2 regions of the Paenibacillus sp. cl6col genome follow, and region 2 is predicted to be linked to the other one. Evidence: riboswitches for the same ligand, from Rfam matches in the RefSeq annotation. Region 2 holds a riboswitch; the other holds the start of a gene.
What was found. Region 2 has a riboswitch for glycine ahead of gcvH (glycine cleavage system protein GcvH). Riboswitches for the same ligand answer to the same signal wherever they lie in the genome.
Positions count from the first base shown of each region.

Region 1 (10,080 bases), 150 kb from region 2:
TTATATGTCGGAAATGTGCCGATTCAAGCTATATCTCCGCCAGTGAATGAAATGATTGGGAACTTCCAAACCCCTTCATTCGGGCCTATTAATGGGCGACTGCTGGTTAGCGCGCAAGAAGGAGACGCTTCTATTACAGGCGACTTTGTACGATTCGGTCCCAATCTGGCCAGCCTTACTACAATCCCGCAGCCAGCAGGGTTTACGAATAACTTTTTCCAATCGCTAATCTATGATGATAATGGAAATATCAACCCGACTGCCACATTCGGTGATCGCAATCCGATACCTGGTCAGCCGGGGACAAATATCATTGAAGGAAATCGCCAAGGATGGGATATTTCCAACGTAAGTATTTCCAATAGTCTCGTGAATGGGCAAACTTCTGCGGCCCTTCAATTCGGAACGAATGGCGACGGATATACTGTCAATCTGCTGGCGATTCAAATTGACAATATTCCACCGACGCTGCTGCTGGAGAAGACCTCTTTTCCTGATACAGTCACCGTTGGAGAAGAGATCGTATATACCATTGTCGTCAGCAACGATGGAGACTCCCCGCTTGTGAACACTGTACTTACTGACCCGCTACCAGCTGGTGTTTCGTTTCAATCGGTTCAAACTACGCAAGGTTCGGCATCGTTTGCTGCTGGAACGGTTACCGTAGATATCGGGACGATCCCGGTTGGTCAGAGTGTTACCGTCAATATTACCGTACTGGCAACAGCGGCTGGACTCATATCCAATACAGCTTCAGCCCAAGCCAATCAGACCGGCATCATCTCCTCAACCGCAGTCAACACCGTAAATCCTCTGCCACCTCCAATTCTAGAAATTGAGAAGCTGGACTTTCCCCCAATCGTCGCCGTAAATTCAGAACTCGTTTATATTATCTTTGTCTCCAATATTGGAGGAAGCACAGCGACCAATGTTGTTATGAATGATCCGCTTCCAGTAGGAACCACCTTTGTATCCGCTGAATCGGATCAAGGGACGATTTCGTTCGATGGCACGACAATTACGAATGAGATTGGTTCACTTGCTCCGGGAGAGACTGTGGTCATTTTTATCGTCGTCATCCCAACGGTCACAGGTACAGTCTTGAACACGGCAACGACGTTTTCAGATGAGACTGCGCCACAATCCTCTACTACCGAAACTCTAGTTATCGAAGAGCCGATACTTGAGTTAATGATATCGAAGTTTGCAGGGCCGGATCCTGCAACTGTTGGAGAAGAACTCATCTATACGATCGTTGTCTCCAACGAGACGACGGAATTATTAACCGGCGTGGAAGTGGTGGATGTGCTGCCACCTGGTCTCGTCTTCGTATCTGCAGAAACTACGCAAGGAACCGTAACTGAAGCGGCTGGCACCGTGACAGCATTGATTGGCGATCTTGTTCCTGGTCAGTCTGAAATCATCACGATTACCGTTATTCCTACAGCTCCAGGCATCGTAACGAACACAGCTACAGCGACATCTAATCAAACGGCACCTGTATCATCCACGATTAATACAACCGTCAATGCGCTTCCTCCTGCTTTTTTAACCATTGAGAAGCTTGCCGAGCCGAATCTCGTAACCCTTGGGAATGAAGTCATCTTTCAAGTGACGGTGTGCAACATGGGTGAAACGGCGGCCACAAATGTGGTTGCAGTGGACACATTACCTGCAGGCGTTGAAGTCACTGGTATTCAAGTATCTGAAGGCACATTCACGCAGGTCGGGCACACGATCACAGCATCTTTCGGTGTCATTGCCCCTGGAACGTGCGCTATGATTACGATCGAAGCAATTACGACTGTAACAGGGACATTAACGAACACAGCAGTGGTGACCGCTGATAATGTTGAAGACTCTGAAACAGCAACCGCAAGCATTACGGTATTACAGCCGCTCGCCATTTCAAAGCAAGCTTCAAGCAACCCGGTGCTTGTCGGCAGCCTGTTGCAATATACGATCAGTGTTGCGAATCTCGGAGAACTTCCTCTGACGAATGTAATCGTACGTGATGTCATTCCTCCTACGGTTGAATTTGTCAGTGTTCAATCTGAAGGAGGCACTTGCTCTGTATCCGGGCAGACCGTTACTTGTCTCTTGGGCACATTGGAGGGTCAACAAGAACAGACGATTATCATTACTGTCATTCCATTGTTAGAAGGGGTGGTTACCAACACGGCTACCGCTCAGGCGGATAATACGCCTCCTGTTACAGCTACGATTACGACGCTAGTTGTACGTCCTTTAGAGTGCATTTCTGTCAGCAAACTGTTCGATTGGGTTGTAACTCGGAGTGATTTCATCGTGGAAGAGTCTATTCCCGAAACCTGCAGGGCTTTCGTAGAACAAGCAATTGCTGGCGGTCGGCAAGTGCTGGTGAGCTGCAATGCAGTGCCAGCTATGGGAGAATGCAGCATCACGGTTGTAAAGCGGCAGCCGCTGCCCATTATCGGATCGCAAGCAGCTATTGTACTGACCACGTGCTCTGCAGAGGTAACGATTACGTTAACAGATAGTGGAACAGGAGAAACATGCACGTTTACACTACTAGTCAAGAATAACGAGAAAGTATCACTCTGCTTACCGCTCCCATTAGATGAATCCAACATTACTTCTCAAATATTCGATATCCATTGTGCTGCACGAATTACTGACAGCTTAACGATTGAGTTGCAATTGGATTGGTGTTTGGAGCTTATCGCGAAATTTACAATACCGCTGATGGTTGAAGCGACATTCTGTCAACCTAGGGCATTAATCCCGATACCGGAGTCATGCAGCATCAGCCTTCCATTGCAATGTCCGACGATTTTTCCATTCGTATAAATGTCTTGTAATCCATAGAGATTCTGGATTCTTTATTGTTGTTAAGAACTCATGCTTGCATGAGTTTTTCTTTTTGTGCGCGGAAGTGGAATCATAAGGCAGACACATATTTGATCGGATTCAGATCAAGGGGATAGCTTGTGATATAATTACTGCTAAATAAGGAAAGCAAGGAGTTGATCGTCATGCAATATCGTCGTCTTGGCAATAGTGGATTGAAGGTGTCTGTGCTTGGATTAGGAACAAATGCTTTCGGCAAGCGGGCTGACAAGCTGGCTTCGACTCGAATTATTCATCAAGCACTGGAATATGGCATTAACTTTATTGATACGGCTAATATTTATGCTGGTTCAGAATCAGAACGCATCATCGGTGAGGCACTGACAGGCAAACGACACAATGTCGTGCTGACAACGAAGGCTGGATTAATTCGAGGACAGGGGCCGAACGAGCGCGGCTCATCTCGCATTCATTTGCAGCAGGAATTAGACAATAGCTTGAAGCGGCTGAATACCGATTATATTGACCTGTATCAAATACATACATTTGATCCGTATACTCCACTTGAGGAGACGCTGCGGACGCTTGATGATATGATACGTTCAGGCAAAGTGCGGTATATCGGAGCGTCTAATTACGCTGCTTGGGAGCTGATGAAGGCGATTGGCATCAGTGAACGGCTTGGTCTAAATCGTTATGTGTCCATGCAAACCAGCTATTCACTGGCTGATCGAACGCCAGAACTGGAACTGGTTCCGTTATGTCAGGATCAAGGGGTGGGAATCATTCCATATTATCCGCTTGCGGGAGGAATTCTGACAGGGAAATATCGAGTAGAAGATCAGAAGCCAGCTGGCTCACGAGCAGATACGGATCCGAATTTCTACAAGTTCTTCAATGAAGAACGGTTTGCGTTAAGTGAACAGGTGAGCGAATTGGCAACGGATATCGGCTGCAGCCCAAGCTCGTTGTCATTAGCTTGGCTTATGCACCAGCCTTGTGTATCGACAGTCATTGTAGGAGCGACGAAGGTGGAGCAGTTAGAGGACAATATAACGAGTGTCAATGTCGAACTTAATGAAGAACAGTTGAACCGATTGGATGAAATAAGCCGTCGATATCGGTATGGTGAACCTTTTGCTGTATACCGATTGCCATAAATGAGAAAGTAAGGAAGCAATAGACACCGTCTCTAGGAAATAGGGGCGGTTTTTTTGAGTTGAGATTTCGAAATCTTGCGCTCATATTCAAAATACGATGTAAATGGTAGGACGGTATGTATAATAGGGGGATAAATGGCCTGACCTCATAGCGGGCTAATAAACTGTACCTGTTCAATTATCGTCTTGGTCGGTAAGCTATTATTCAATTGGAACATCTTTCTTGAATTGAACAGTGGAAGGGAGTTGCTGGAATCCGTATGCTTAGACAGAATCCGATCTTGGATCTATCAACTGAGGAACAGCACATGCTAGGCTCATATACGTTAGAGAAGATCTGTCAGTATCTATCATACACCGACGAGGTAGTAGTTACTCCAGAATTAATCCCGTTAGAAATCGTACAGTATGCGGAGCAAATTGACTTTGCTGCTCCTGTCAAGCCTCAAACTGCGGTTCAGCATGTTATAGAAGGACTGCGTCGATATCAAGTGCACACAGCACATCCAGGATATTATGGCTTATACAATCCACGCCCGAACTTTATGGGAATTATGGCAGACACGATAACAGCGGCGTTTAACCCCCAGCTTGCTGCATGGAGTCATGCACCGTTTGCCGTAGAAATTGAGAATTACGTACTGCGTGAACTCGCCGTTCAATTTGGTTACCCGCGTGATGTTGCTGATGGAACTTTCACGACTGGGGGAGCGGAAGCTAATTTGACTGCAGTCTTAACGGCTCTATCTTATCATTTTCCAAAGTATGCAACAGACGGATTAGCAGCTCTGGAGAAGCCACCCATTCTGTATGCTTCTGAAGAGAGTCATCATTCATTGGTGAAAGCGGCTCGTTCCTGCGGGCTTGGAACGAATTCAATTCGCTCCATTCGTACGAACGATTCCTTGCAAATGGATATAGACGCGTTATCAGAACAAATACGTACAGACCGCGCGCAAGGTTTAGCCCCATTTCTTATTATTGCTACAGCGGGAACGACGGGAGCCGGTGCAATTGATCCGTTAATGGACATCGCAGCAATAGCGGAGCATGAACAGATGTGGCTTCATGTGGATGCTGCTTATGGCGGTGCAATCGTATTGGATTCCGAGCTGTCCTCCCATATAGATGGTATCCAGCAAGCAGATTCAATCGCGTTTGATGCACATAAGTGGCTGTCCGTTCCGATGGGGGCGGGCATGTACTTCACACGGCATTCACGTATATTGAATGAAACCTTCCGTATAACGGCAGATTATATGCCGAAGGAGGGTGAGGAGTTGCCCACGATTGATCCATATACGCATTCCATTCAATGGTCACGGAGATTTATAGGATTGAAGCTGTATTTATCCCTGGCTACAGCGGGTTGGGAAGGATATCGGGCTGTCTTGCGACATCAAGTTGAAATGGGCAAGCTATTCCGAGAAGAATTAATGCGATCTGGCTGGACAGTTGCCAATGATACCGTGCTGCCTGTCATTTGCTTTCTTGATCAAAAAGCATGGACACGAAACGACCAGGACTTCGCTCTATTTGTGAATCAACACGTATTGAGCACAGGGAAAGTGTGGCTATCCGTATTTACCATTCATGGTGTACCAACGCTGCGTGCATGCTTTACCAATTACGATACGAATGTGCAGAATGTGAGTGAACTCATTCATTTATTAAATGAGGCCAGATCCCTATATTACAGTCAACGAGCACATGTGTGATAGATGGTATGGGATAAATTACAATGCAGTGGATCATTGCACAATGATAGTGTGTCTACTATAATGTTACCTACAACTTTATAACTGGATGAAGTTTGCGGGAGATAGACGAATCGTCTAGCCGAAGGGGTAAGCTCTCAGGCGCTTAGGCATATCGAACCTTGAGCTCGAATACGTATAAGCAGGACCGTAAATGGACAGGACTCTGGAGAGACTCCATGATTGGGGCACCGAAGGGGCAAGACGAATTTGATTCTCGTGGATTCGTTAAAACTCTCAGGTAAAAGGACAGGGATGCAGAAGCGTAGAAAAATCGTAAGTCATTGGTATGATGATCTTATTTAGGTATGTCACTTACGTCAGGTTATTTATTCTGCACACATGTCCCCAGGGTCAAATCATTCGATTTGACTCTTTTTATTATTCACAAAGAGGGGAACTGATTTGACAATGATGGAACAATGGTTAGACAAATTGAACAACATGGTATGGGGAGCACCGCTTCTTATTTTATTAGTAGGAACGGGAATTTTATTAACGATCCGCTTGGGAGGGCTGCAGTTGTTCCGCCTGCCGCTCGCCTTGAAGTTAATATTCAAGTCGAAGAATGAGGGAGAAGGGGATGTATCCAGCTTCGGTGCATTGGCTACTGCGTTGGCGGCGACAATTGGAACTGGTAATATCGTGGGGGTTGCTACTGCAATTAAGGTGGGTGGACCCGGTGCATTGTTCTGGATGTGGGTTGCTGCATTCTTCGGAATGGCTACCAAATATGCGGAGGGATTGCTTGCTGTCAAGTATCGCAACATTGATGACAATGGACAAGTGCTAGGTGGCCCAATGTATTATATTGAGAAGGGGCTTGGCATGAAATTCAAGCCGCTTGCTGTATTCTTCGCGATTAGCGGGGTGTTGGTTGCCTTACTTGGAATAGGTACATTTCCGCAAATTAATGCGATCGTCACATCTACAGAAGCAAGCCTTGGAGTGCCTGCAGTAGTCACTGCGGCAATCGTCACTATCGTGACCGCACTTGTTACAATTGGCGGGATTCAGAGTATATCGCATGTGACGACGACAATTGTTCCTGTCATGGCTATTATCTATTTTATCGCGAGTTTTGTGGTGCTTATTGCATTTGCGGATCAGATACCGCACGCACTGTCGTTGATTTTCCATGGCGCGTTCAATGTAACAGCAGCAGGAGGCGGCTTCTTGGGAGCAACGGTTATGATGGCGATCCGCAACGGGATTGCAAGAGGTGTATTCTCCAATGAATCAGGTCTCGGAAGCGCACCGATTGCGGCCGCGGCTGCGAAGGTGAAATGGCCGGCTGAGCAAGGACTCATATCAATGACTGGAACATTCATCGATACGATCATCGTCTGCTCGCTTACAGGATTAACATTGATTGTAACGGGTGTATGGAATGGCCCAATGGAAGGAGCGGCCATGACACAGGCAGCATTTGATGCTGCGCTGCCATACGGTTCCCTCATTCTTATGTTTTGCTTGATTTTATTTGCATTCACGACGATTCTTGGCTGGAACTATTACGGCGAACGGTGCATGGTTTATTTGTTCGGTGTCAAATCGATTCTGCCGTACCGCCTTGTGTTCATTGCGATCATTGGCTTTGGGGCATTTATCAAGCTGGATATGATATGGAAGCTTGCTGATATTGTAAATGGATTAATGGCGCTGCCGAACTTAGTTGCACTGCTCGGTTTGTCTGGAGTCGTCGTGTCTGAGACGCGTCTATATTGGAAGCATAGGGAATCCGAAAAATAAATAGAAGCAGGAAGCGATTCCTGTTCTTAAGTAAACTGCCAAATGCATGAAAGTGAACATTTGGCAGTTTTTTTGCGTTTAATGAAACCTTTTGCCTATCTTGTGCATCTAATTGACAGTTTGATTCGCGTGTATGGGGTAAAGAAGGGAGTAGAAACGGCTTGCATAGCGATATAGAGACAGAAGTGAGATTGGCTAAGGAAGGTAACAAAGAAGCGTTTATTCGACTCATCAAGCAGCATGAAGCCCAAATGTTCAACATGGCCAGGTCGATCGTCAGAAGGGATGAGGATTGTGCAGATGCGATGCAGGAGACTGTGCTCAAGGCTTATCGCGCACTGACCAACCTAAATCATCATGCCTATTTTAAGACTTGGCTCTTTCGGATATTGATCAATGAATGCAATATGATATTGCGGAAGCAGGCTCGCATCATCATGCTGGCTGAACTCCCAGAAGTTGGTGTTGCCACGGCTGAATACAGTGATCATCTTGATTTGCGTCAGGCGATCTATCGGCTTGAGGAAGTATCTCGCAATATTGTTATTTTGTTTTATTTTCAGGATTTGCCAATGCATCAGATCGCCGAGATGATGGATATGTCCGTGGGCGCGGTGAAGACACGGCTGCATCGGGCACGTCACACGCTCGCAGAATGGCTGGATGATACTGAAGAAAGGAAGATGAACGGATGAAAGACATACAACTGCCTATCGATCAGCGACTGGAACAGCTTAGGGAACCATATATTAGCGAGCTGCCAGAATCCGTTCGCAACCGAATGGATCGGACATACCAGATCATCGACGAGATGCTTCCTGGACGGAAGAGAAGAAGTCGGAAGAACCGCTGGCTGCGCAGAGTGTTGATTTCAACAGCGGGTGTAGCGAGCCTCGGGATTGTCATGATCTTCTCGGGTCTTGCCTCTCCAGCGATCGCACAGACGTTGAAGCAGATTCCGTTCATGAATAGCGTATTCAAACTGGTGGGGGATCTTGGCTTGCAAACCGCTGGAGAGAAGGGGATGGTCACCTCAGTCAATCAGCGCGTATCCCATAAGGGAGTAACGCTCTCGATTTCTGAAATGATGTATGATGGCAGCAGGCTATCTCTAGTGCTCAGCAGAGAAGATTCGAAAGCGGAGAAGGATTCTTTTTTTCAGTTATGGAACAAGCAGCGCATGCTTAGCAAGCGAGCCAATAATATCGATTTTTATATGGGAGACAAGCAGATAAATACCGGGATGGGGCTGCAGCCGGGTGGGGAGCATGCTCCGCAATCGATAATCGTTACCGCTTTAGATTCTGCTGATCTTGAGCTTCCAGACTCGTTCGAAATGAAGATGGTCGTGTATTTGGCTGATGTGGATGAGAATTACGAGTTCCTCTTCCCGATCAAGAAGGATACGGAGCGAACGATTATCCTGAAGACATCAGAGACCAAATCACATGATTCGATAAATATGTCGATCGATCGAGTAGAAATTACCCCCATCACAACCCGCTTGCTCGTCGGTGTCCACGGGGCAAGCGGAGAAGAAGATTATCGTAAAATGCTGGATGCAATACCGGATAGCTATAAAGTTGATGGGTTCCTCAATCTGGAGTTCGATATCGAGGATGAGCAGGGAAATGAACAGAATGCAATTGCTGGGAATGGTTCAGGAGAAGGAAAAGGAATGGTGTTCTCAACCTCTTACGAGCCGTTCAAGGTGAAGCCTAGCTTAATCGTCATTAAGCCGTTTGTTAGAAAAGGCCCGGATAAGAATTATATTCCACAACTGGAGTTCAAGCTGCCCGTTCGATGAAAGGATTGCATTCCTCGATCATTCACGTGTAACATGAATATTGGTGGAATTATGCCATTACATCATGTATTTCAATCGGAGGAGAGTTCACATCATGGAGCGCTTGAATGATTTGGAACCAGGCATTCGAAGCATCGTTAAGGAATTTATTGAATCAGGACGTCCTTCTGCGAGACAGCAGAGCTATCAGGAGCGCCGTCAAGGTTATGTTCAATCGGTTGTGTTGGCAGGAGAAGCGGAGCCTATATGGGAAATCACTGATCATACGATCGATTCCATCCCTTTACGCATTTACCGACCGTCGTATGCGTCTAATCTTCCTGTTATGATCTATTATCATGGCGGATGCTTTATAAGCGGGGATTTCACAACGCATGACCGCCAGTTAAGAGCATTAGCTAACAAGGGGAACTCGATTGTGGTAGCGGTTGATTACCGCTTGGCACCAGAACATGCCTATCCAGCTGCTCATGATGATGCCTATAAGACCGCACAAATTGTGCGTGAACATGCCGTATCTTGGGGAGGAAATCCGAATGATATTACACTGGCAGGTGATAGTGCGGGCGGACATATTGCGCTAGTAACGTCCTTGCGGCTCAAGGCACAGAAGGAATGGATGCCAACAAGACAAATCTTGATTTATCCGATGTTGGACGCTAGTGGTTCAAGCGAGAGTTATCAACGGTACGGAGATGATTACGTGATCACTCGCGACGCACTGCTCAGCGGTTTTGAAGCTTATTTCGGAGACATTCCGGCAAAACATCCAGAG
Region 1 covers NZ_FNAZ01000009.1:233,948-244,027, forward strand. The annotation lists gene BLS15_RS22325 (BMQ_0737 family morphogenetic spore coat protein) at 1-2,829, shown strand, start outside; gene BLS15_RS22330 (aldo/keto reductase) at 3,015-3,989, shown strand; gene BLS15_RS22335 (pyridoxal phosphate-dependent decarboxylase family protein) at 4,250-5,707, shown strand; glycine riboswitch at 5,903-6,009, shown strand; gene BLS15_RS22340 (alanine/glycine:cation symporter family protein) at 6,158-7,498, shown strand; gene BLS15_RS22345 (sigma-70 family RNA polymerase sigma factor) at 7,660-8,193, shown strand; gene BLS15_RS22350 (DUF4179 domain-containing protein) at 8,190-9,305, shown strand; gene BLS15_RS22355 (alpha/beta hydrolase) at 9,400-10,080, shown strand, end outside.
Region 1: it holds a riboswitch for glycine, as region 2 does, so the genes downstream of both, BLS15_RS22340 (alanine/glycine:cation symporter family protein) here and gcvH (glycine cleavage system protein GcvH) in region 2, are expected to answer to the same signal.

Region 2 (10,080 bases):
AGGAACGATTACTTTTGTCCGCTGCTCGCCGCGGCTCTCATGGTAAGCCCGGATCATCATCAACCCCGTCCATTCTCCATGCGCGCCTGCCGCAGGCTGAAGCGTGACCTTATCCATACCAGTCAAGGCAGCGAGATCCTCTTGCAGCGTGTACAGCAGCTCTAGAGCCCCTTGCACCGTGCTTGTAGGCTGATAAGGATGGATTGCTGCGAGACCTGTCAGCCTTGCTGCATCCTCGTTAATTTTCGGATTATATTTCATCGTACAAGAGCCGAGTGGGTAGAAGCCATTGTCTACGCCGAAGTTGCGGCGTGATAAGGCGGTATAATGTCGAATCACATCAACCTCATACACTTCAGGCAGCTCGGCCTCTTGACTGCGCAGCATCGAAGTTGGGATAAGCTCTTGAATCTCGATTTCTGGAACATCACATTCAGGTAAGGAATAGGCAATACGCCCAGGATGACTCAATTCAAATATTAGTGCTTGTTCCGGTTTCATACGCAGCTCACCTCCAGCAAGTCAATAAATTGTTCGATGTCTGATTTGGATTTTTTCTCTGTGACCGCAATGAGCATATGTCCTTCCAGTTCAGGATAGAAACGGCCAAGATCCAAGCCGCCAATGTATCCGTTGTCCAGGAGCAGAGACTGCAATCGATCCATGTCAGTATCTTGCGGGAGACGAAGTACGAATTCATTGAAATAAGGCGCTTGGAACGCTAATCCAAGATTGGGCTTGTTATTGATATAAGCAGCTGCATAATGAGACTTCTGTATATTGAGCTTCGATACCTCTTGCATTCCCATCTTGCCCATGACGGACATATAGACGGAAGCAGCAAGAGCAAGAAGTGCTTGGTTTGAACAGATGTTGGATGTCGCCTTCTCGCGACGAATATGCTGTTCTCTCGCTTGGAGTGTAAGAACAAATCCACGCTTGCCATCCAGATCCTTGGTCAAGCCGACAATTCTGCCAGGGATGCGGCGCATATAGGGCTCTGCAACGGCAAAGAAACCGCATGTAGGACCGCCGTAAGATGCTGCAATGCCAAGCGGCTGGGCATCTCCAACACATACGTCGACACCTAGTTTGCCAGGACTCTCCAACATAGCAAGACTCAGTGGATTCGTACTCATGATGAGCAGGCCTTTATTTGCATGTGCAATCGGTTCAATGGCGCGCACATCTTCAATGCATCCGAAGAAGTTCGGGGACTGAATCAGTACGGCAGCAGTCTCGTCCGTGACAGCACGCTCCAGCTGAGCAAGGTCAGTCACGCCGTCTTGATATCCAATCTCGACCACTTCAACATTAAGTCCTCGAGCCATTGTGCGAACAATCTGTCTCGCTTCTGGATGGACAGTGCTCGAGATGACAAGCTGTTTGCGCTTCGTTGCGCCAACCGCCAGTGCCCCAGCTTCTGCAAGTGCAGTAGCGCCATCATACATGCTGGCATTGGCAACAGCCATACCAGTCAACTCGCATATATAGGATTGAAATTCAAAGATTGCTTGCAATTCACCCTGACTGATTTCAGGCTGATAGGGTGTATAGGCTGTATAGAACTCTGATCTAGAAACTAGATGCTGAATGACTACAGGGATATGATGATCGTATATGCCAGCACCAAGGAAGCTGGTATGGCTCTCACTGTTAGCATTGCGGGAGGCCAATTCCTTCATATGCTTCATCATGGCTGCTTCATCTAATGGTTCAGACATTGGCAGTACTCCATTGTAACGAATGGAGGCTGGGATATCGCGGAATAGCTCGTCAATGGAAGAGATGCCGATCTGCTGCAGCATGTCAGCCTGATCTTGTTCCGTTACTGGAATGTAACGATGCTTCATGATGGATTCGCTCCTTTGGCAGGGGTCGGGATTCGTTTATAAAATGGAGTCGAGACGACGCGGGCTTTCAACTGCTTGCCGCGAATTTCGACAAGAATTTCTGTATCCAATTCAGAGAATGCGGATTCAATCAAGGCCAGCCCTAGATTGCGTTTTAATGTCGGCGACTGTGTTCCTGTTGTAACTTCTCCGATCACGCGCCCATCTGCAAGCACTGGATAATGGGAGCGAGGAATGCCTTTGTCGATCATCTCGATGCCGACCAGCTTTCGTGCCGGTCCATCGGTCTTCTGCTTCGTTAATGCTACACGGCCGATGAAGTCGCCCTTATCCAGCTTGACGAATCGTGCTAGCCCTGCCTCAAGCGGCGAGATATCGGCTGTAATTTCTTGTCCATAGAGGGGCAGACGTGCCTCGAAGCGCAAGGTGTCTCTAGCACCAAGCCCTGCTGGGAGCAAGCCGAACGGTTCGCCCGCGCGAATCAGCTCATTCCATACGTGTGCTGCATCCTCTGCGGACAAGTAGAGTTCGAAGCCATCTTCACCGGTATAGCCTGAGCGAGACAGCAATGTTGATACGCCGCAGACTTGTGCATCCGATAGGAAATGGAATGGAGCGAGCGAATCAATAGGTGCCTCAGTTACCGCAGCAAGAATAGCTTGGGCATTCGGCCCTTGAAGGGCAAGCAATGCTGTGCGATTCGATACATTGGTCAAGGTAACGCCATGAATCAGGTGCTTCTGCAGCCATGCGTAGTCTTTATCGATGTTGGAGGCATTAACGACGAGCATGTAACGGTCGCTCTTCATCTGATAAATGAGAATATCATCGACAACTCCTCCGTCAGGGTAGCACATCAGCGTATATTGTGCTTTGCCATCCTCGAGCCGCGATACATCATTTGTTGTCATCTGTTGAAGAAATGTCAGGGAGGCAGGGCCGCTTACGATAAATTCACCCATATGGGAGACATCGAATAGACCTGCATGTGTACGAACTGCTTCATGCTCTCGCTGAATGCCGATAAATTGAACAGGGAGCTCCCAGCCGCCGAAGTCAATGCAGCGTGCACCCGGATAAGCAGAGTATTGATCAAATATTGGCGTTCTCTTCAATTGACTCATGAATTCACCTCGATACGCGTATTTGGACTAATCATCGGTATACGTACATAAAAAGGACAGCCGAAAGAAAAGTGGATGCATCGCATCCTCTCATTCTCTCGCTCTGTCCTTTGTACCTGAGAGTGTCGCCGATTGTCGCAAACAAATTGTTTGTTTCCGTGTCTACCATCGACTTTCCCCTTGGGTGACTGTATTCGTTTTCATGAATAGCAGTGCTCTCCAGAGGTGCGTCCGGTAAAAGTCCTTTTGCCTGAGAGATTCACCCATTCAGGCTTACTCCTTCGGCGCCGCTATGTCTCAGCAGTCTCTCCCTTTACCATCATTCGCCATTTTCAGCTGTCATCTCTACATTAGTTGAGCTTTCCACACTTTGTCAATTGATATTTTCTTCACAACTGATTTCATAGCTTGTCATATTGACAATCATGCATATCTTGCAATAATCTAATGGTGTTATAATTACCCAGTTTAATCGTAATTCGCGAACGAGGAAGGTCGGGAGAGTTTGACAATTGCGATTGTCAACACCGAAGGAGCAAGTTGCCAGCCGCCGATTGGCAATGAATCTCTCAGGTTCCATAACCGCCATTCTGACGCAGCTCTGGAGAGTGCATTTTCTATGCCGCCAAAGGGGTAAGTTCAACCGCAGTTGTGGCTGTGGAGGAACGGGAACTCTCAGGTACCGAGGACAGAGAACAAGGCGACAAGGCCGCTTCCTGTCCATTTTTACGATCTCGATTGGATAGACGGCCTGATGAATGACATTATGAATGAAATGGGGCGTTGACATGAGCGAAGTGAAGAATGGATTGTTGTATAGTGAAGAGCATGAATGGGTAGTTGCCATAGAAGGCAATACGGTACGGGTTGGCATTACAGATCATGCACAATCCCAGCTGGGAGACATCGTATTCATCGAATTTCCGCCAGTAGGTACCAGCTTGTCCGCAGGGGACAGCATGGGATCAATTGAATCGGTGAAGACTGTATCTGAGTTGTACTGTCCGGTATCCGGAACAATTACGAAGGTCAATGATGGATTGGAAGCGTCGCCAGAGCTTGTGAACAGCAGCCCCTACGAAGATGGATGGATTGCAGAAGTTGAAGTAGAAGGCAGCGTTGAGGAAGCTGTGAAGCACTTGCTGAATGCAGAGCAGTACACGAAGCTGATAGATGAATAGTTGAAGGAACAATAGGTTGAGAATCTAAGAACCTGCTGTACCGGTATCATGCTGGTGCAGCAGGTTTTTTCATTTGTTATCTGACAAATTTCGATAGGATTCACCGCCGAAAAGGAGTACAATATAAGCATCGACAACTAGATGTTGCAATGTTAATAAGAATGCTAGGTGAATGGAATGACAATCGCTTTTTTTGATTCTGGAATCGGTGGAATAACCGTGTTGGCTGAGGCTATGAAGCAGATGCCGCATGAACAATATTTATTTTATGCAGATACGCTGCATGTTCCTTATGGGACGAAATCTCAATCCGAGGTAATGCGCCATGTACATTCAGCTGTGGAAGACATCATGCAGCACAATGTGAAGGCGCTTGTTATTGCGTGCAATACAGCGACAAGCATCGCAGCGTCAGAACTAAGACGGAAGTACGACATTCCGATCATCGGGATGGAACCAGCAGTCAAGCCTGCCGTGGAAATGAACCGCGACAATGGCAAACGTGTGCTTGTATTCGCGACAGCTTTAACCTTAAGTCAGAACAAATACCATACATTAGTCAGTCGAATTGACGAAGAACATATTGTGGATTCGATTCCCTTGCCGGAATTGGTAGAGTATTGCGAGCAGTTAAACTTTGATAAGGGAGTGATAGGAGACTACTTCGTGCATAAGCTTGCTGGATTGGATTTGAATCAGTATGGAACGATTGTGTTAGGATGTACGCATTATCCCTATTACAAGCACATATTGAGAGACATTATCCCTGCTCATATCCAGCTTATAGACGGCAGCCATGGCACCGTGCAGCGTCTAGCACAAGTAATGCAGGAAAACCAGCTTAAGCAGTCATCGGATACGTCAGTCCGCCCTTCAATTCAATTTATGTGTTCAAGTCATGAGCAGCAATACATAGACAAGTTACAGACTGCACTCTATACCTATCAGACCTTCGGGGGAATGGATACGAATGAACAATCAATTGTTCGAGCTGGCGGGGAGCAGTGCTAAGCTGATCCCGATGCTTCCTGAACATAAGGAAGATTTATATGAAGCAGCATCTCATCCTGATATTTGGCACTACTTGCCGCGCACCATCCGCAGTCTTACGGATGCAGAACGAGTGATTCATGATGCTGTTCTGAACCGCGAGAAGGGGACTGAGTATCCATTCGTTGTCATTGATCAGCTTACAGAGCGAATTATTGGCGCGACGAGAATAATGAATATGTCTGCCTTGCATCGATATGCCGAGATTGGCGGCACATGGTATCATCCTTCTGTATGGCGTACTCGCATCAATACAGAGTGCAAGTATTTGCTGCTGCAATATTGCTTTGAACAGCTGCATACGATTCGTGTTCAGCTGACGGCAGATGTGCGCAATGAGCGCTCGAATCGCGCCATTCAACGGCTAGGAGCCGTATACGAAGGGAAATTGCGCCGACATCGGGTGATGGAGGACGGGTATATTCGCGACTCGAATGTGTACAGCATAGTTGATGAGGAATGGCCACAGGTGAAGGAGAGGCTCGAGCAATATTTGCACCAGGTGTATGTGTAGTTATACCGCTATTCAATCGTTCAATTCACAGTTATGTATCAATAATACAAAGAGAGGATGTGCCCACCAAGTAGATGGGGCTAACATCCTCTCTTTCTTATATGATGATTAAGCCGCTCGCTTATAGGACAAAAGTAAAGATAATGATGGATGTTATAATACTCGGCAGCCCAATTAAAAACATCGTACCGCTGAATTTAATATTTCTTCGATGGTCTTCTTCTGGAATATGGCCCATATTAAATTTAAGCTTCGTATCATCCCTGAATAGACCCGAGAAAAGGGAACCGACTACCCACAACCCTAAACCTAAATAGCAATTGATGTTGAATAAGGAGCGGAGATCTCCATTTTGCCAAATGTACACATACAATAATGAAAGTACAATGAAAACGAGCCCAATTGCAAGACGTCGTAAGATCATATCATACCTCCTCGAATTCCACTATTACCCATCATACACCAAATTCAACCTATGTGAAAGTTAGATCAAAATAAATTCGAATAAAATCAATCAAATAAACGAGTAATGAATTTATGATGGCGATCAAGGAGACTTATGAAGCCAGCATCCTTACGAAGTTACTTGTACACCCTGAGATGTACATAGAATACGGAATGTATCGTTATCCTTATTCAAGACAACGGCGTTAAACCCTGATGTTTCATTTGTATCGGTATGGTGAAGTGATAGCCAACCACGATCAAGCAAGAATATCCGATCCAGGCTGCCGGAATCTGTTGCAATGGATGCTTGCAGCTGGTAGGCGCTGGAATACACAGTTAGATCCTCTTCAATATTCGTTGTTTGAATTTCGACTCCAGTCAATGTATATGCACTAGGCCAGACACGCGATTGCTCGTACTCGATTAACCACGGCATGTGTGGTCCAATGTAGGCCGTCTGAAAAGAGATGCTGGTTCCGTCTTCTAATGGAGCGAATTGATGGTTAGGTCCTATATAAGGTATTCCTAGACTTCTTGCAGGTTCAATAAATGAAGACAACCCCCCTGTTAGTTCTAATGCGACTCCGAAAATCCCTGCACGCTGAGAGGCAAATGCAGCGAATGCTGAGCCCAATGGCGTCTTCTGTGCTTCTTCTAAATCCTCTAAGGCGATGAGTTCAATAAATCCCTCTCTTAAATAGGCAACCTGCCCAATTGTTCCCGGGAACGGAATGACTTGCTTCGTAAATATAATGCCGGTAGTCTCTTGAATAAGATGGACGGCTTGAGACAAATTAGGTACTGCCAGTGTAACATGATCCAAAAACAGCATAGGAAATCCCTCGTTTCTTCTCAAATTACAATATTAATTGTCTGTTATATGTTGCTTCCAATGAGTAACTAGTTTTTCTAGTTGCAGCTCTGCTTCTCGTAATAATTGAATCTGTTCTCTTATCTCCTGAAGTCGTTCTTCATAAAATGCTGCAGCGCATTCAGCTTGATGATTGCTGTTATTGCTGTTACGCCCTGGCAACCCTTCACAGTTCTGAATCAGGCGCGCTATCTCATCAGTGCTAACTCCAAGCTTCAAGAATAACTGGATCAGCTGAACGCGCTGGACATCGATGTCTTCGTATATGCGATACCCATTCTCTGAACGAGCGGGGGACAGCAGATGCTTCTGCTCGTAATAACGCAGGGAACGAAGACTGACTCCTGTAAGCTTAGATAATTCACGAATATGCATTGTTGGTACCAACTCCTTCATAATGCGGCCACAAACATAGTGTAAAGGATGACATGATGTGAAGGTCAATACGTAATAATCAACATTTCTATGAGCGAGCAGGAAATGTAAGAGTAGGAACCAGTGAGGTGGTTATTTCATTATTAGATTTGAAAAGTGAATGGTGTGTTGATTTCAAAAGAAAAGAAGAGGGCAGCTAACCACAATAAGATGTTGGTTAGCTGCCCTCTTTATTATGGCTTCGTTATCGACGAATGTGATAGTTGCAGGATCTGATGGTGTATGTTCTGTTCGGACAGACCGCCATGATAACAGATGACGGTGTCAATCGGATATTTGGCCAGCTTGGAGAGAGAGTGAATTGCGCTGTTCATGTCCAGCGTCGCATGCGGGACGGGGCCTTGCAGCATTCCATCGACGCTTATCATCGCGTCGCCGGCTATCAAGATACGGCTGCGCTCCAAATAGATGCTGACATGCCCTGCTGTATGGCCAGGCGTGTGGATAATGTGGATTCCGCCACAGTAAGGAAGAACTTCATTATCCGTAATCAATCTGGTTACATTCGCTGATGGATGTATGTTACACATGGCCAAGACCTTAGGACGATGTTCTTCTGGCAGCAGCGGCAGAAGCTTCGCCATAGCTTCATGGCTTGTCTTAATGAGTGGAGATTTGCCTTCTATGTAGGGGGCGTCTTCGTGGTGTGCTATCACCTCGAGATGGCCATCCTTGGCTGATACCACATCAGGCAGACTCCCGATATGATCGAGGTCTTGATGGGTAAGCAGGACAGCATGCAATCGATCGAGCGGCACGCCTGCTTCTTGCATCGCATGCTGGATTCGAATCGAATCCCCTGGCATCCCAGTGTCGATTAGTATTGCATCCTCTTCATCCCATATTAGAGTAGGATGAATTGCTACTGGTCCTCCGATGCCTTCAGATTCCAACTCTAACATCATGACTCCTGGTGCAACGATCATAGTATATCCCTCCATCGTGAGTAAGGTTTGCCATTGCGTCTTAGCATAATATGTTTTATCACGGATGGTATTCAATATCAATAATTAAATAATATATCATAACAGATAAATAAATTATTGTCAATATGCACATCGAATCATTTTGTAAATTTGATCATCTTGAATTTACGATATTGAACGAAAAAATCGTATTCAACAGAAGAAAAGCGGCATCCGGATGGATGCCGCTTGTTTCAGTCATCTATATCGCTGTGTCAACGATGATTAAGGCAGCATACGGCCTCTCGTGCTGACATAGAGAGAATACCATTCTTCACGTGTCAATGTAATGGAAGTTGCATCCTTGCAAGCGCGGATCCGCTCTGGATTAACAGTACCAATTACAGGCTGAATATGTGCCGGATGTCTCATTAGCCATGCAAGTACAATCGCTTCGCAAGTTGTGTTGTATTGGGAAGCTAGCTTCCGAACAAGCTTCGCGGTAGCTTGAACCGATTCGGGTTCATTGTCAAGATTTCGTCCAGAGTACAAGCCTTGCGCCAGCGGTCCCCAAGATTGAATTTGAATGCCATTCATGCGGCAGTATTCGAGTGTTCCATCTGGGAAGGTATCGTCAGCAGAAGCTGCTTGATTCACGTGCACGCCTGCATCCAGCCAGCCATAGCGGGCTAAGCTCATTTCCAACTGATTTGCAACGAACGGTTCATTGAAGCATGATTGCAGAAGTCGAATCTGACCAGCACTCATATTGGATACGCCGAAATATCGCACTTTGCCGGATTGCTTCAATTGGTTGAATGCTTCAGCGACTTCTTCCGGTTCCAACAGAGGATCAGGACGGTGCAACAGCAATATGTCCAAGTATTCAATACCGAGACGACTAAGAATGCCGTCGACACTCTCTAAGATGTGAGACTTGGAGAAATCATATCTTCCCGGAATATCACCATCAGCGAAACGAATGCCGCATTTGGATTGGATAATAATCTTCTCGCGTAATCCTGGTTGCGCTTTCAGCACGTCGCCAAATACTTGCTCCGCTTTGCCGCGGGAGTAAATATTCGCATGGTCGAACATGTTGATGCCAATCTCAAGCGCCGCTTCAATAGCAGCTTCCGCACGCTTCACATGTTCATTTGTATACGGCTCATTATCCCAGCTTCCGCCCATTCCCATGCAGCCAAGCACGATGCGGCTTGCCGGAATTCCACGTTCATTCAATGGTAACGTTGTCACAAGCAATCACTCCAATGTAGTAGTCAATATTAATAGTAATCGTGTTGCTTCCTAGAGCTCGTCCAAATCATATCTGGATGATGCATACTAGTTTACTACAGCAGAGTGCTAGATTCCACTATCACATCGACTAAGAACCGCATCGGTTGTAAAATAACCTGAATGTGGTTCTTCTCATTTGGAAGGGTTTGTGCCAAGATAAGAAAGGGGAGTTGAGCACATGTTCCAAGATTTTAAGCTGATCCCAGGGAGACCAGCTTATTTGCAAGTTAGAGATTATTTGCGACTGCTCATTAATCGCGGATGGCTTACAGCTGATCAGAAGCTTCCCTCGACAAGGGAGCTTGGCAATGTATGGGGTGTAAGCCGCAACACCGTTATTGCAGCTTATCAAGAACTTGCTGATGAAGGGCTCATCTATTCAATCCCTGGGCAGGGCAGCT
Region 2 covers NZ_FNAZ01000009.1:80,453-90,532, forward strand. The annotation lists gene gcvPB (aminomethyl-transferring glycine dehydrogenase subunit GcvPB) at 1-501, opposite strand, end outside; gene gcvPA (aminomethyl-transferring glycine dehydrogenase subunit GcvPA) at 498-1,853, opposite strand; gene gcvT (glycine cleavage system aminomethyltransferase GcvT) at 1,850-2,977, opposite strand; glycine riboswitch at 3,206-3,300, opposite strand; glycine riboswitch at 3,464-3,572, shown strand; gene gcvH (glycine cleavage system protein GcvH) at 3,766-4,158, shown strand; gene murI (glutamate racemase) at 4,336-5,169, shown strand; gene BLS15_RS21625 (GNAT family N-acetyltransferase) at 5,129-5,722, shown strand; gene BLS15_RS30070 (DUF5316 family protein) at 5,844-6,146, opposite strand; gene BLS15_RS21635 (VOC family protein) at 6,297-7,001, opposite strand; gene BLS15_RS21640 (MerR family transcriptional regulator) at 7,035-7,415, opposite strand; gene BLS15_RS21645 (MBL fold metallo-hydrolase) at 7,649-8,401, opposite strand; gene BLS15_RS21650 (aldo/keto reductase) at 8,666-9,637, opposite strand; gene BLS15_RS21655 (MocR-like pyridoxine biosynthesis transcription factor PdxR) at 9,858-10,080, shown strand, end outside.